One region of the Ferdinandcohnia sp. FSL W7-1320 genome, then DNA from elsewhere that is predicted to be linked to it. Evidence: predicted binding sites of a transcription regulator. Region 1 holds the regulator's gene; each other region holds the start of a gene.
The links. Region 1 encodes LexA, which represses DNA repair genes until DNA is damaged. Its sites were predicted from a motif close to CGAACATATGTTCG; they were not measured.
Positions count from the first base shown of each region.

Region 2: NST91_RS22710 (DNA endonuclease) is a predicted target of LexA. The motif match lies at 1,485-1,498, and genes of this name have one in related genera.
Region 3: NST91_RS09995 (4Fe-4S domain-containing protein) is a predicted target of LexA. The motif match lies at 1,847-1,860, and genes of this name have one in related genera.
Region 4: uvrB (excinuclease ABC subunit UvrB) is a predicted target of LexA. The motif match lies at 1,718-1,731, and genes of this name have one in related genera.

Region 1 is NZ_JBBPAM010000001.1:3,068,955-3,073,178, forward strand. Features, by position in the region: gene tkt (transketolase) at 1-1,334, opposite strand, end outside; gene NST91_RS15215 (DUF896 domain-containing protein) at 1,446-1,676, opposite strand; gene lexA (transcriptional repressor LexA) at 2,082-2,708, shown strand; gene glnA (type I glutamate--ammonia ligase) at 2,796-4,130, opposite strand; gene NST91_RS15230 (MerR family transcriptional regulator) at 4,184-4,224, opposite strand, start outside.
Region 2 is NZ_JBBPAM010000001.1:4,681,009-4,685,232, forward strand. Features, by position in the region: gene NST91_RS22700 (flagellar hook-associated protein 2) at 1-996, opposite strand, end outside; gene flaG (flagellar protein FlaG) at 1,012-1,374, opposite strand; gene NST91_RS22710 (DNA endonuclease) at 1,526-2,380, shown strand; partial or broken gene NST91_RS22715 (flagellin) at 2,778-2,891, opposite strand; gene NST91_RS22720 (flagellin N-terminal helical domain-containing protein) at 3,237-4,224, opposite strand, start outside.
Region 3 is NZ_JBBPAM010000001.1:1,986,365-1,990,588, reverse strand. Features, by position in the region: gene NST91_RS10005 (RecQ family ATP-dependent DNA helicase) at 1-737, opposite strand, end outside; gene NST91_RS10000 (YpbB family protein) at 727-1,803, opposite strand; gene NST91_RS09995 (4Fe-4S domain-containing protein) at 2,105-2,353, shown strand; gene NST91_RS09990 (histidinol-phosphatase) at 2,442-3,254, opposite strand; gene NST91_RS09985 (peptidoglycan DD-metalloendopeptidase family protein) at 3,329-4,030, opposite strand.
Region 4 is NZ_JBBPAM010000001.1:1,052,192-1,056,415, forward strand. Features, by position in the region: gene NST91_RS05395 (ABC transporter ATP-binding protein) at 1-225, shown strand, start outside; gene NST91_RS05400 (ABC transporter substrate-binding protein) at 226-1,176, shown strand; gene NST91_RS05405 (DUF2198 family protein) at 1,251-1,478, shown strand; gene uvrB (excinuclease ABC subunit UvrB) at 1,834-3,813, shown strand; gene uvrA (excinuclease ABC subunit UvrA) at 3,821-4,224, shown strand, end outside.

The DNA.
Region 1 (4,224 bases):
GCAGGTCGTAAGTAATCGGAGAATACAAAGAATGTTCCCCCATATACCTTCACACCGCCATGAAGAGCCATCCCATTTAAAGCAGCACCCATTGCGAACTCACGTACTCCAAACCATATATTCCGACCACTGTAATCCTTAGGCATAAAGTCAGCAGCACCATTAATCATTGTTTTATTTGATCCCGCTAAATCAGCTGAACCGCCAAAGAATTGCGGTACACTCTTTGCTATTGCATTTAATGCTTCACCAGAAGATGCTCGGGTTGCTAGCTTCTTACCCACCTCATAAACTGGTAGCGTGTTCTCCCAGCCATCAGGAAGTCTACCCTCTATTGCCATTTCTAACTGCTTCCCGAGTTCTGGGTTAGTCTCCTTGTATCGACTGAACATTTGATTCCATTCTTGTTCACTTTGTTCACCATTTCTTTTTACTGTTTCCTCAAAATGAGTATAGACCTCACTTGGAATGTGAAAATCATTTTCAAACGTCCAGTTATACGCTTCCTTCGTTAATTTTAATTCATCGGCTCCCAATGGTTCACCGTGTGCCTTTGACTTTCCAGCTCGGTTTGGAGAACCATAACCAATTGTCGTTCGAACTTCAATGAGAGCTGGACGTGCTAAATCTCCTTTAGCCTCCTCAATCGCTTTATCAATCGCTTCTACATCATTCCCATCCTCAACACGTAGATATTGCCAGCCATAGGACTTATACCTTTGTTCGATAGATTCTGAAAACGCTTGATTAAGATCACCATCAAGGGAAATATCATTAGAATCATACAAAACAATTAGTCGACCTAATTTTAGATGTCCTGCTAATGATGAAGCCTCACCTGATACACCTTCCATCAGGTCACCATCACCACAAATGGCATATGTATAATGGTTAACAATTTCAATTGAGTCATTATTATAGACACCCGCTAAATGGCGTTCTGCCATCGCCATTCCAACAGCCATAGCAATACCTTGGCCGAGTGGGCCAGTAGTTGCATCGACACCTGCCGTGTGGCCATACTCAGGATGCCCAGGGGTCTTACTGCCCCATTGGCGAAACTGCTTTAAGTCATCAATTGTTAAGTCGTAACCAGATAGGTGTAACATACTGTACAATAATGCAGAGCCGTGTCCCGCAGATAAAACAAATCGATCACGGTTGAACCAATGTGGGTTTTTCGGGTTATGTTTCATATGTCGAGTCCATAAAGCATATGTCATGGGTGCTGCTCCCATTGGCATACCTGGGTGTCCTGAATTTGCCTTTTCAACAGCATCAATAGAAAGTGTTCGAATTGACGCTATCGACAAGTCTGTTAGTGATTGTGTCATAAAAATAAACATCCTTTCAAGAGTTTCTAACGAACTAACATAAAACATAGCAGTTCTTCATTGATAGTATGCACAAAAAAAAAGAATACATAGAAATCTATGTATTCTTTATTAATGCAATCTTTTCCGCTTACTATTTTTCAGTTTTTCTGGGGTTACATCATTACCCTCTGGATCAACAACTTTTACAGAATGTAATGTATTAGTCATTGAACTTCTAAAAACACGTAGGTACTCTTGTCTAAGCTCTTGCTGTTCTTCTTTTTCTTTATCCGTAAGACCAACTGTCTTCGCTTTTTTTGCAAGAGCATTGATCCGATTGATTTTATCTTTTGAAAGCATAATTATTACTCCTTGTTTATTCTTTTCTAAATCATAGTTCATAGTACTAGATGAAAAGATATTTTACAAGTCATCCACATTACGCATTTAGCTTGCACTAATAATAACCATTCCCATACTTAATAAAACAAATAGTACATAATAGATAAATCCGCCTTGTAATTTCCTTAACATCTTTATTTCACTCCTATAGAATGTTTGTTCGTATTTTATATTTCTATTATAGACCGAACATTTGTTTTGTGTCAACAAAAATTCGAACTTATGTTTGTATAATCTAGTAAAACATGCTATACTCAACTTAAGAAATTCGGTATTTGTCGAATTTACTAGGTCACCTGAACAGTGAGATCGAAGAGAAGATTTAAATACATATATAATATAAGTGCAAGGGGATGAGCGAAGATGACAACGAAGCTTTCTAAAAGACAGCAGGATATATTGAATTACATAAAACAAGAAGTTAAAGAAAAGGGCTACCCACCTTCCGTAAGGGAAATTGGGGAGGCTGTTGGTTTAGCATCAAGTTCAACAGTACACGGACATTTGTCCAGACTAGAAAGCAAAGGCTTGATTCGAAGAGACCCTACTAAACCTCGCGCGATTGAAATTTTACAAGTTGACGAAAATGAAACAATTCCAACTGCAAACGTTGTGAATGTCCCAGTCATAGGTAAGGTTACTGCAGGACAACCAATTACAGCTGTGGAAAATATTGAAGAGTACTTCCCATTACCTGATCGTTTTGCTGCCCATGATGACCAAATTTTTATGCTTGAGATAATGGGAGATAGTATGATCGAAGCGGGGATTCTTGACGGAGACTATGTGATTGTTAGACAACAGCATTCAGCTAACAATGGGGATATTGTTGTTGCAATGACAGAGGAAGATGAAGCGACTGTAAAACGTTTCTTTAAGGAAAAAGATCATATCCGCTTGCAACCGGAAAACTCAATGCTCGAACCGATCATCCTTAAAAACGTAGTCATATTAGGAAAAGTTATTGGCGTATACCGTACAATTCATTAATCTAAAAAAGGAACATTTCTAAATGAAATGTTCCTTTTTTATTAGCAAAAAAACCCTTAACACATCCACGTGTTAAGGGTTCATTTATTAATACATAGTCATGTATTGCTCTCTCTCCCATGGATGAACCTGGGTACGGAACATATCCCATTCGATCTCTTTTGCTTCAATAAAGTGTTCGAACAGATGTCCGCCTAATGCTTTGATTAACACTTCATCCTGCTTAAGCATATCCAATGCAAGAGATAAAGTTGGTGGTAAATCCACAATGCCCGCTTCATTACGCTCTTCTTTATTCATCACATAGATGTTTCTGTCAACAGGTGCTGGTGGTGTCAATTTGTTTTTGATACCATCTAATCCTGCAGCTAATAGTACAGCCATTGCCATATAAGGGTTTGCTGCCGGGTCAACTGAACGCACCTCGACACGTGTGCTTAAACCACGTGAAGCTGGGATACGAACAAGTGGACTTCTATTTTGAGCAGACCAAGCCACATAGCAAGGTGCTTCATAACCAGGTACTAGTCGTTTATATGAGTTTACAGTTGGATTTGTAACAGCTGTAAAATTAGGCGCATGCTTTAAAATACCTGCAATAAAATGTCTAGCATTATCACTTAATTGTAGATCCGCATTAGGATCAAAGAATGCATTTTCCGCGCCTTTGAATAATGATAGGTTACAGTGCATTCCTGAACCCGCTACTCCAAACAATGGTTTTGGCATAAAGGTTGCATGTAAACCATGTTTACGAGCAATTGTTTTTACAACAAGCTTAAAAGTCTGAATTTCATCACACGCTGTTAAAGCATCCTCGTATTTAAAATCAATTTCATGTTGTCCAGGTGCAACCTCATGGTGAGAAGCTTCAATTTCAAATCCCATTTCCTCAAGCTCTAATACGATATCACGGCGGCAGTTTTCACCAAGGTCTGTTGGCGCTAAGTCAAAGTAACCACCATTATCGTTAAGTTCAAGAGTTGGTTCACCTTTTTCATTTAACTTAAATAAGAAAAACTCAGGTTCAGGGCCAAGATTGAAATCCGTAAATCCTAGTTCTTCCATTTCTTTCAAGACTCTCTTTAAGTTGTTACGAGGGTCCCCTTCGAATGGAGTACCATCCGCATTATGAATATCACAAATTAAACGAGCAACCTTCCCTTTTTCTGCAGTCCACGGGAAAACTACCCATGTATTTAAATCTGGATATAGGTACATATCTGATTCTTCGATACGAACAAAGCCTTCGATTGAAGAGCCATCAAACATCATTTTATTGCTCAATGCTTTTTCTAATTGACTTACGGGAATTTCAACGTTTTTAATTGTTCCAAGAATATCTGTAAATTGTAAACGAATAAATTTTACATTCTCTTCTTTTGCTAAACGAAAAATATCATCTTTCGTATATTTGGACATTGTGTTTCCTCCCCAAACCTAGTTGTAAGTATAGTTTTGTAATCAATATGCTATTAATGAAAAAATCTCGACATATCATTATGATGCGGACCTG
Region 2 (4,224 bases), 1.6 Mb from region 1:
TAACGGATGATAATCTCGGTATCGGGTTTCACCGAGTTTACTATTAATTTTTTCAATGACTTCATTGTACTTATCAACGAATTTAACGATTTTATCAAAGGCATCTTCGGTATTTTGAGAAACTGTAATGGTCTCTTCGCCAGTAGTAACTGCATTGAATTTCAATGTAAGGTCGTTTATTGTATATTCATTTTTAGTTGGCTCAACCGTCAAGACACCATTATAAGTGAATTTCGCATTGGTACCGCCAGTTTCATTTTTTGTCCAATTACCTGTTACAGGATCCTGATTACCAGCTTTTATTTGTAATGTATTCGCTAAGAAGCTAGCCGTAGTACCGTTGTACCCAATCTCTGCTCCTAAAAATTCTGTATTATCTTCTGTTTTATTAAAATCACCAGTAACTGTACGTTCAAGGACCACCTTATCAGAGGTACTATCATAGAATGCACGCACTCCTAAATCGGAATCTGTAATCTTTTTTAAAACAGTATTTAGTGTATCTTTACTAGGATCAATTTCAAACGTTACAGGTTCTTTTCTTGTGCCATCCTCATTATATGTGACGATTGTAAAATCACTAAAATCATTTCCACCAGCAAAGGATTGTGTATTTAATGCCTTATTTGGGTCAATTTTTGTACCAGTAGCAGAAATCCCAGTTTGACTAACTCGTGTTGCGGCTGTTGCTAGCTGGTCTACTTTAATTTTATAATTACCATTCGATGCTGCAGTACTTGCAGTTGCTGTAACAGCGCTTGGATTCGAACTAATTGCTGTTTTCGTTTGATAAGTTCGTTGCAATGTCATATCAAATGCCATCGTATCAAGTTCAGCCAACAATTTATTCATATCACGATATTGATCACGTTGCCACTCATAGATTTGTTTTTGTTGATTGAGCTTGTTTAACGGAATACGCTCAGCCTTCATTAAATCAGTAACAATCTGATCAATATCCATTCCACTTGCCAATCCACCAATTCTCATATTCATGGGTGCTCACCACCTTTAAATCTTTTTATCTACCACAAAACCAAGAAACTCAGTCATTGCAGCATAGATATCTAGTATTTTCTTTGAAGGGATTTCACGTACTACTTCATGTGTATCGTTGTTCACAATTGTCACGTAGTATTCGTTTAATTGCTCATGAAGCTCAAACTTTAAGGAAGTATTATTTGGTTCTAAAAATTTATTAAGGCTATCAATGACCTGTTGGACGTTATCTTTTGAGTATATTTGGGACGAAAGGGTTGGTTCCGTGTCACTCAGGGTAGCCCCTTTGAATTCAGATTCATATGATTTTTTTGATTGAGTATAGTCTGTGTTGAAGTTCATCGTTGTGCCAGAAGAGACTTTATCGATCGACATTTAATTTCCTCCTAAATGAACTGGCCTTTATTAGTTATATCGGTATGATAAAAAAAATATTAAGCTAACTTCATTATGTTCTACATTATTTTAATTTACCTCTTATACAGGGAACGTACGTTTGGTATAATATGTACAGGGAGGGGATACGATGGATTTTTACAATCTTACAGATATTCAACAAAATGTACTAATTGGAAGTATTATTGGAGATGGTGAAATAACAAAGTTGTATAAAGGCTCCAGAAGTAAAAATAATAGTTACCGTGAACATTTTGGTATCAAACAAATAGACTATCGAAAATGGAAGATGTCATATATTCCTGATTTATTGTACATCACACCTAAGAGCAATACATTAAGGTCAAAATCACTGCCTCTATTTACTGAATTATATCCGCATTTCTACAATCCTTCTGGAGAAAAAGTTATACCAATTGAATTATTATCTAAGTGTACACTTTTACACTTTTTAGCTATTATTTACATGGACGATGGAACTCTCTCAATTACCTCAAGAATAAACCACAATAAAAAGATTATATATTTAACTCCAAATGTATTTCTGTATTTGCAAAACTTTCAACTTGACCAATTACAAATACTTAATAATCATATTCAAAAAACCTTTCAAATAAAATTTTCAATTAACAAACGCGGAGATGGATATGGCCACATCTTAAGGTTCACTTCAACAGATATTACATACGATTTTCTAAAAAGAATATCCCCAATCACCGCTACTTGCCAAAGTATGTACTATAAAACTAACTGGGAGTGGCGGCTTCAACAAGAAACAGAAATCTATCAAAAAAAATATCCAGGTTATAAAGTTCTTTCCTCCAATAGTGATAGGAATAAGAATTATACAGAAACTGAAATTCAAAAAATAGTTCAGCTGAAATTGAATGGAGAAAAAGACAGGGGTATAGCAGAATGTTTAAATAGATCTTATTGGTCAATAGTTTACAAATTAAAAGAATTAAGAAAAGATGGCCGCCTTTAATGGTAGCCATCTTTAATGAAAATTTATTAACGAAGAAGTTGTAGAACTCCTTGTGGTTGTTGGTTCGCTTGCTTTGCGACTGTATCTTTCGATGACAGAATAGACTATATCTTCATCCATAATCTTTATGGAGCTGGGCACTTCGAACAGAATTTGCTGCCCTACGAGATTCATAGTCATAGCTCTCGCCTTAGACCGTTTTCCCTAGTCGTTGAACCTTCTCCAGAGTTTCCTCACAGGAGCTTGGCTGCTGATTATCCATTGTTTCATCTACATCATTTTCACACCTTCACGTTTACCGTTTCCAGTTACGTTGTGGTTGATGAGGCTTTAGGAAGTTCCAGCAATTCACCCAGTTATACTCTAGCTCGTTACCAAGCTAGACGCCCTTCAATCATTATCTCAAGAGTTGTAATACTCCTTGAGGCATTTGATTAGATTGAGCCAACATTGCTTGTGCTGCTTGAGAAAGAATAGAATTCTTAGTTTGGTTCATCATTTCTTTCGCCATCGTGCGAACATTTGCTTTCACAAATGACTAGACTATATCTTCACCCTCTAGCAATCTAGTAGGGGTCGGGCACTACGGATTCACAATGCTGATGTACATTGTTTCACCTATGGATTTCATCATCATAGCATTTGCCTTAGATGGTCTATCCTAGTCGTTGAACCTTCTCCACTCTTTCGAGACAGGAGCTTGGCTGCTGATTGCCCATATCTTTTCTTTTTTCAAACCATCACGCATGTCGTTTCCAACTACGTTGTGGTAAGAAAAGCTCTAAGGGTTTTCCAGCAATTCACCCGATCATAATCACTAGCCGTTACCAGCTAGGACGACTGTGCTTGTCACTGCTTAAGCAGCTAAAGCATAATCTACGTCACGGATACGAGATTCCGCAGCAGTTAGGTTTTCAGAAGACGTACCTAGGTTGTTTATTGTGTGTTCTAGACGGTTTTGGAAGGCACCAAGTTTAGAACGCTCAGCCGAAACACTTGTAATAGCATCATTAATTGCTGTAATCGCAGTTTCCGCACCAGCTTGAGTTGTAACATCAATATCTTTAATGCCTAGGATTTCAGTGTCCATTTTATTGATATCAACTTTCATTGTTTGGTTCTCATTAGCACCAATATGCATAGACAAAGAACTGTTTGAAGTTACTACTTCTGTATCACCAGTGGCTAATGCAATATCGGTGGTCATCTTAAATGATAACCCACCTGCTTCAAAATCACTATCATTGATAGTTAGGCTATCATTACTTTCAAAGGTAGTTGTTCCTGCAGTATTTGTAATTGAAAAGTCATCTGCTGCTGTAGCATAAGTTGCATTTAAGTTAAATGTCATTTCACCAGCTTGTACAGTAGATGAACCAGCTGAAATTGTGAATTTTTTACCATCTGTGCTTTGAAGAACAGCATCATCGGCTGTACTATCTCCAGCAACGTCGTTAAAATCTACACCCGCTGCTTTAGCAACTTCTGTTCCATTTTCATCAACTAATGAGAAATCAAATTTTCCACCTGCAGCATCTGACACTTTTAATGTGTAATTACCTAGTTCTAAACCTGCAATATCACTTGTAGCTGTCATTGCAAAATCACTGCTAGCATCTAAACCAGTTGTATTCGTTTTAACATCTGCTGCTAATTCAGCAGCATTATTTGTAGTTATAGTATAAGTATCTGATGCTAAACCTGAGTCAGTAACTTTAACACCTGAAATACCCAATTCATTTGTAGATGTAGTATTAGCATTATTTCCAACACTACCGTTTAATAATTTCTTAGTATTAAACTCAGTATCAGTTGAAATACGATTTACTTCATCCTTTAACTGA
Region 3 (4,224 bases), 1.1 Mb from region 1:
AATTGGGCAATATTTTCGGCCCATAGTCGACTTGAAAAATAAATAATTCCTGGCCCTTGCAAATCTTTTAGATAATTCAAGAGCAAATCTTTCTTTTCCTCCATCGAATTAACCTTTTTCACCATTATTGCAATATTTGGTCGATCGATCGAGTGGATGTGCATTTTCGGGTCATTCAATTTTAATGTCCTGCTAATATCCCCTAGAACCTCTTTTGTAGCTGTAGCGGTTAACGCTAAACAAGGTGGGGAACCGATTTCACGGCGAATCTCGCCCAATCGGGAATAGTCTGGACGAAAATCATGTCCCCATTGCGAGATACAATGTGCTTCATCCACCACAAACATAGAAAAACGAATTTCTTTTAATCGATTTAATATAAATTTTGACTGGAGAATTTCTGGGGAGGCAAAAATATATTTATAGTTGTGCAAACTCGAAATAACCTTACGTTTTCTTTCGATCGATAAAAAACTGTTAAGGGCAATTACCCTTTTTTCACCCATTTTTTTTATTTGAAGAACCTGATCTTCCATAAGTGCAACAAGTGGTGAAATGATAAGTACACTACCATCGAGAATTTGAGCAGGAAGCTGATAACACAGTGATTTCCCTCCACCAGTTGGTAAGAGGGCCATGACATCATGTTCAGCTAAAATATCTTCTATAATTTCCTTTTGCCCTTCTCGGAACGTAGAATGATTAAATTTTTCTTTTAAAACTAAATTAAGATCCATGTTTACCACCAAATCTTGCAAGGACTAGCCTAATTTCAAAATACGAGATGTCAATTGACAATTTTTCCTTTAAAGGTCGTAATTGCTTTACATTTAATGTCTTATATACAGATAAAATCTGCTGCTGATGCTCGTGAGTAACGAAACGGTCAATTGAAAAATCAGGTTTTTGATGTGTAACTTCTACAATATGATCTTCAATTGTATTCCGTTTTAGATTTCGAATGATTCCAATTTCATCGATTGTTTTACCCTGTAATAGCAATTGATACGTTTTCTTTGTTGAAACTGTTAGCAATACTTCCTCTTGATGATTAGCCTCGATCATAGAACCTAGAAGAGGGAAACTGTGCCTATTCATTTCAAGATGATGAATGATTGTATGTAAGGTATGTAAAAAGAGAACCTGGCACCATATTTCATCCTCACCAAGTAAAGAACTAATCTGATCGATAGTATAGCCAATTCTCGCTGAACTGGTCAGCCTCATGACAAAAATAGTTGATTCAAGCTCTGTGACCATTTCAAGGACCGACAAAACCTCATTGTAAATGGCTTCTGATAATGTAAATCGAGTATGTCCATACTTAATTAAGAATCCTTTTACCCAGTCAACAATTGAATCCTCTTGTTGGATAGGAGTATACTGTTTTTTCCCATTTACTAAATTCGACAATACCTGCGTTAACAATGAAAGCCTACGCCATAGTAAGATGGATTGTTCATTGTGCTTCCAACCATTTAAATGGGGAGGAATCGGTTTGTTTTCAAATTCCTTTTTTAATACACGTTCACCTAGAGATGTAATGGTAAATTTATTACTTGAAGCTGTTATTTCTTCAATTAGAGCATGTTCACGAAGGATTTGTATTTCCTTCTCAACCTGTTCCCTTCCGATCGGCCTTAGAATACCGAATAAAGGAGTGAGACCAAATAAATTCGCATCCCCAATCGTTTGGGAGGATTTTTTACCGTTCAACAAGTGATGAATCCCATAAACAGTGCGTTCACCATCTAGTTTATGCAAACTATACAAGATTAAGATTGAACGATAAGTAATGTTCACGGTTTCTCCCCCCCTTTAAACGACGAAATAGATGGAAAATTGTCGAACGAATGTTACTATTATTTTATCAAATAATAACGAAAAGTGGGATGTTTTCGTGTGGAATTATGAACATGCTTGTCAAACGAGAAAAACCCCTTTAGAATAAGCAATCTCACTATATATTTTTATTGAAAAGTTTTGTGAACAGCTATACAATGAGTATGAGGAAGCTGTTTCCATGCTATTAGGAAGTAGGATGGGGAACTACTATAAATATACATTTTATACATGTAACGATTTTTTGGGAGGTAAAGTACACATGGCAAAGTATACCATTGTTGACAAAGAAACTTGTATCGCATGTGGTGCATGTGGTGCAGCTGCACCTGACATCTACGATTACGATGATGACGGAATCGCATTTGTAACACTTGATGATAACCAAGGAATTGTAGAAATTCCAGAAATATTAGAGGAAGACATGATCGATGCTTTTGAAGGTTGCCCAACGGATTCCATTAAGGTAGCCGACGAGCCATTCGACGGTGATCCACTAAAATTTGAATAGTCCTTATATTAAAAGAAGAACCCTTTCGTTTTAGGGTTCTTTTTTTATAATGGCAAAAAGCAGGCAATGCCTGCTTTTTGTCGTTCGTTTATCCGAGTGGAACTTCAATGCGTTCCCCTTTTTCAAATGTCATTAAGGTTTTGTAGCCTACACTTTTAGCTAGTTCAATTGCTTGATCAAAATCTGCTCCTACATCCTGTGGTCGATGTGCGTCTGATGACAAGACGATAGGAATGTTTTTGTTAAAGCACATTTGCAGTAGTCGAGGATCTGGATAAAGCTTTCCAATAGGCTTTCGTAATCCAGCTGTACTAATTTCAACGCATGTTTTTGAGTTCGCTAATGCGGTAGTTGCACGATCAAATTGATGCAGGAGAAACTCCTCATCTTCAGGAATATATTTAAAAATTTTGACTAGATCAATATGGCCGATAATATCAAATAGGTTTGATTCTGCCAATGTAATCACCTGATCATAATACTTTGTATATGTATCATGTAGATCCCTTTTATCCCATTCTTCACGGAACTCCGCAAGGTCAATTCCAAAATCGCCAACCCAATGAATGGAGCCAATTACATAATCAAAATCATAAGAAGAAATGAATTTTTCCATTTCTGCATGCTTTCCAGGTGTATAATCCATTTCAATTGACATCATTACATCAATATTATTTTTCCAGGCAAGCTTAAATAAATCTACATAATCCTTCATGTCATAATATCTTCTTGCATCAACCCAAGGATTACTCAGAATATCTTTTGTCTGATAAAAATGATATGCGTGTTCAGAAATCCCAAAATGGTCAATTTTTTTTACCTTTGCTTCGTCAATAAACTTCATTAAATAGTCTAATTCAAGCGTTCCAAGCTCTAAATGATTGTGATAATCAGTTCGCATAACGAATCCCCCCAAAGTTTTTCTTATTATACATGAACTTGTCACTATAGGGGAATAGAAAAGCTCAAAATTATTTAGGATTTTTCGACAATTAAAATTTGATTTGGAAAAATTAAATCATCTGTTAACTGATTTAACATTTTGATTTCTTCAACTGATAAACCTACCCTATTCGCAATTACTGATAATGAATCCCCAGCCCTCACTGTATAGGTTTCAAGCTTTTTTGAAACTTCAACGCCCTCTTTTTCCAATTCCATTAATGTAGGAACTAGAATTTGTTCATCGGTTAGCATATAAAGAGGGTCAATCGCATTATTTCTAGAAGCATTCCATTCTCCATTATGTACTTCAAAATGTAAATGTGGACCTGTTGAATTGCCCGTACTACCGATATGACCAATTAATTGACCTTTTACGACCTTTTCTCCTTCTTGAACATTTCGCTTACTTAAATGTGCATACACTGTCTCATATCCATTAGGATGCTCAATAAAAACGACATGCCCATATGAACCCTTGTAATATGATTTTTTCACGATTCCTTCCTCAACCGTATATATGTGATCACCAAGTGGAGCAGCGATATCTAAGCCCTTGTGATTCCCCTGTCTCGTTCCGAATGTATCAGTGATTCTCCCTATGACTGGCCATGCCCATTCCTCTGTTGCGGTGTTACTAGGTAGTTCATGTGCGATGACATTACGTCCTCCCATAAAGAGTAATCCTGTACAAACTGCTAAAATAGCAACAATCGCAAATCGTTTACCAAACATTTTGATCCTCCTCAAAATATTGAACAAAGATACTATGAAAATGTGAACCCGTTATGTTTAGATTCAAGGACACCCCCTATCTAACATTTTCTCTATTTACTAAGCAAATAAGGGACACCCTTACATTATTTGAAAAATTTTCTTAAATTATGTAAATAAAGTAATACTTTTCATAACCAAGAAGGTCATGCTGC
Region 4 (4,224 bases), 2.0 Mb from region 1:
GTATTATCCGCCATCCATGATTTAAACCTTGCTGCTCTATATTGCGACCGACTTTATGTTGTTAAGGATGGGCGTATTTTGATGGCAGGGACGCCTGAAGAAGTATTAACGTCTCAATCGATATACGAAATCTACGGGGTCAGGTCTGATGTAGCGATTCATCCAACTACGAAAAAAGTGACGATTACCTATTTACCTGTCAGTTTGTTAGAAGGAGATAATTAAATGAAAAAAGTAGTTTTGCTATTGGCTGGGATTCTTGTTTTGGTATTAACAGGATGTGGCTCTAATACAGAGAACGGCTCCGTTACCAAATCTAAAGAAGCTCTAGTCATTAATAACTATGGGAGAGAAATAGAATTTACTGAGAAACCTTCGAAAGTATTAACCCTAGGACCGAATGCAACCGAATTATTTATTGCATTAGGACTCTCTGATTATATAATTGGAAACAGCTTGGACAATCATAGCCGCGGTGCTTTGCCTGAATACAAGGACGATTATGAGAAGATTCCAGAGCTTACGTACGGATCTGCAACAAGGGAAGCTGTGATAACGAGTGGGGCAGATTTTATTTACGGCATTGATTGGGAATTTGGTAGTGAAGGTCTAGACGTGGATGAGCTTGAAAGCTATGGAATCAACGTATATATGAATAAAGCCACAACAATGGACGAGATTTATCAGGAAATACGTGATATCGCTATGATCTTTGACATTGAAGATCGAGCGGAGTCATTTGTTGAAGAACAAAAGGCACGAATTACTAGTGTACAGGAGAAACTGGCCGATCATGAGCCGATTGATGTACTAGTATATGATAGTGGGGGGAATGGCATTTTCACCGCGGGTGGAACAAACTTTGAAACGTTATTAATAGAGCTAGCAGGCGGCCGAAATATTTTTAATGATATCACAGACAAACAATGGACCACAGTTAGCTACGAAGAAGTACTTGCAAGGCAGCCAGATGTCATTCTGATTCACGATTATGACGCTCCTTCGATTGAGCAAAAAATAAAGGATATCAAAAATGACCCAGCACTTTCACAACTTGAAAGTGTTAAAAATGAAAAGTTTGTCGTTATTTCATTAGAGAGTGTATTACCAGGAAACCGTATGGCGTATGCAGTTGAAACATTGGCTAAAGGATTCTATCCGGAATTGTTTAAATAGCAGGAGTAATCACGTGAATTCCTTAATTTGATTTGCTATATTGAAGATATGAAATTGAAAGGATACGAATTTTAATGCTATTAAAACTATTGCTGGCGCTCATCCTTCCTGGTGTACTCGTCGTTTTCTTTACAAGAGTGACCTATAACCATTATGTGGGGTTTTTACTAGTGGTTGCCCTTATCGTTGCGTCTATTTATAAAGGATATGCCGATTCTGCGATTATCATCGCTGCGGATATTCTATCGTTGGGTGCAGGGTTCATGTATGCGAGAAATATGGGAAAAAGAGCGGGAAAATAAAGTCCTTCATCGAGTTGATGAAGGACTTTCGTCTTTGAAACTCCTTCGATTTTTATCAAACTTCTCTACACTGAAAAATGCTTTTATTTAATCTCGACACTTCTATTTGCCCCTCAATGAATAAAAAAATTAAATAAAGGATCACCTTTTATCATATAAATCTCCTTCAAAGTAAACCTATTTACCAAATTATAGTATGTTATATTTTCTTAGAAACTATATTTCAATAAATAAAAAATCGAATATCAGTTCGTATTTTTGTTTGTTTTAGGTCAGTTTGTGGTACAATATTTCTATCAAGAAAAAGTCAGTGGAAAATTACATAAAAACAAAAGAATGGATGGGAGGAACGTAAATGAAGGATCAATTTGAGTTAATCTCAAAGTATTCACCACAGGGTGACCAACCACGAGCAATCCAACAGCTTGTTGATGGAATCAAAGCTGGCAAAAAAATTCAAACCTTATTAGGTGCTACGGGTACAGGAAAAACGTTTACGATTTCGAATGTGATCAAGGAAGTAAATCGACCGACACTTATCATTGCCCACAATAAAACATTGGCAGGTCAGCTTTATAGTGAGTTTAAAGAGTTCTTTCCAAATAACGCTGTTGAATATTTTGTTAGTTATTATGACTACTTCCAACCAGAGGCATATGTTCCATCATCTGATACATATATCGAAAAGGACTCAAGTGTGAATGATGAAATTGATAAATTACGACACTCTGCAACATCTTCACTTTTTGAACGACGCGATGTCATCATTATTGCCAGTGTATCTTGTATTTATGGCTTGGGTTCTCCTGAGGAATATAGGGAACTTGTTGTTTCATTAAGAACGGGAATGGAAATCGAGAGAAATGAGCTTTTACGCAAATTAGTCGATGTTCAATATGAACGAAATGATATTGACTTTCGTCGCGGAACCTTCCGTGTAAGAGGGGATGTTGTTGAAATTTTCCCCGCCTCACGTGATGAGCACTGTATTCGCGTGGAGTTTTTTGGTGATGAAATTGATCGGATTCGTGAGGTTGATGCCTTAACTGGTGAAATACTGGGTGAACGTGAGCATGTTGCGATATTCCCGGCATCCCACTTCGTAACCCGTGAAGAAAAAATGCAAATTGCGATCAAAAATATTGAGGCAGAGCTAGAAGAACGTTTAGCTGAACTTCGTGAAGATGGTCAATTATTACAAGCACAACGTCTTGAACAACGGACAAATTATGATCTTGAAATGATGCGTGAAATGGGCTTTTGTTCAGGTATTGAGAACTATTCACGTCATCTAACCTTACGCCCGCCAGGTTCAACACCTTATACTTTAATGGATTATTTTCCAGAGGATTTGTTAATTGTCGTTGATGAATCGCACGTTACATTGCCTCAGATTCGAGGCATGTTTAATGGTGACCAGGCAAGGAAACAAGTACTGGTTGATCACGGCTTCCGTCTTCCATCAGCATTGGATAACCGCCCTTTGCGTTTTGAGGAGTTCGAAAAACATATCAATCAAATCATTAACGTCTCTGCTACACCTGGACCTTACGAAATCGAGCATACAGACGAAATGGTTGAACAAATTATTCGTCCAACTGGATTACTTGATCCAATTATTGAAGTTCGACCAATTCAAGGTCAAATTGATGATTTATTAGGTGAAATCCAAGACCGTGTAAACAAAAATGAACGAGTCCTGATTACTACCTTAACGAAAAAAATGTCTGAGGATTTAACAGATTACTTGAAGGACGTTGGGATTAAGGTAACCTATTTGCATTCAGAAATAAAAACACTAGAGCGGATTGAAATTATTCGTGATCTACGTATGGGTAAACATGATGTACTAGTAGGGATTAACCTGCTTCGTGAAGGACTGGATATTCCTGAAGTTTCACTTGTTGCCATTCTGGATGCGGATAAGGAAGGGTTCCTGCGTTCGGAACGCTCACTCATTCAAACTATTGGTCGTGCCGCTCGAAATGCTAATGGTAGAGTAATCATGTATGCAGATAAGATAACGAACTCAATGGAAATTGCGATTAATGAAACAAAACGTCGTCGTGAAATGCAAGAGGAATATAACAAAAAGCATGGTATTACGCCACAGACTATTAAAAAAGATATTCGCGATGTCATTCGTGCTACAACTGCAGCTGAAGATACAGAAACCTATGAAACAGTACCTAAGTTAACTGGATTATCGAAGAAGGAACGCGATCAAGTAATTGCTGAAATGGAAAATGAAATGAAGGAAGCTGCAAAAGCACTTAATTTTGAACGAGCAGCTGAATTACGTGATTTAATTTTGGAGTTAAAAGCGGAAGGATGACACAAACATGGCATTGGATAAAATAGTCGTCAAAGGAGCAAGGGCCCATAACTTAAAAAATATAGATGTTACGATTCCGAGAGATCAACTAGTTGTCGTGACTGGTCTATCTGGTTCAGGAAAATCTTCCCTTGCATTTGACACCATTTATGCAGAAGGACAACGGCGCTATGTCGAGTCACTTTCTGCATACGCACGTCAATTTTTAGGCCAAATGGATAAACCCGATGTTGATTCAATTGAGGGTCTTTCACCTGCGATTTCGATTGACCAAAAAACAACAAGTCGGAATCCAAGGTCAACTGTTGGAACGGTAACAGAGATTTACGATTATTTGCGTTTATTATATGCTCGAGTAGGAAAACCGGTTTGTCCTAACCATGGAATCGAAATTACATCACAAACCGTTGA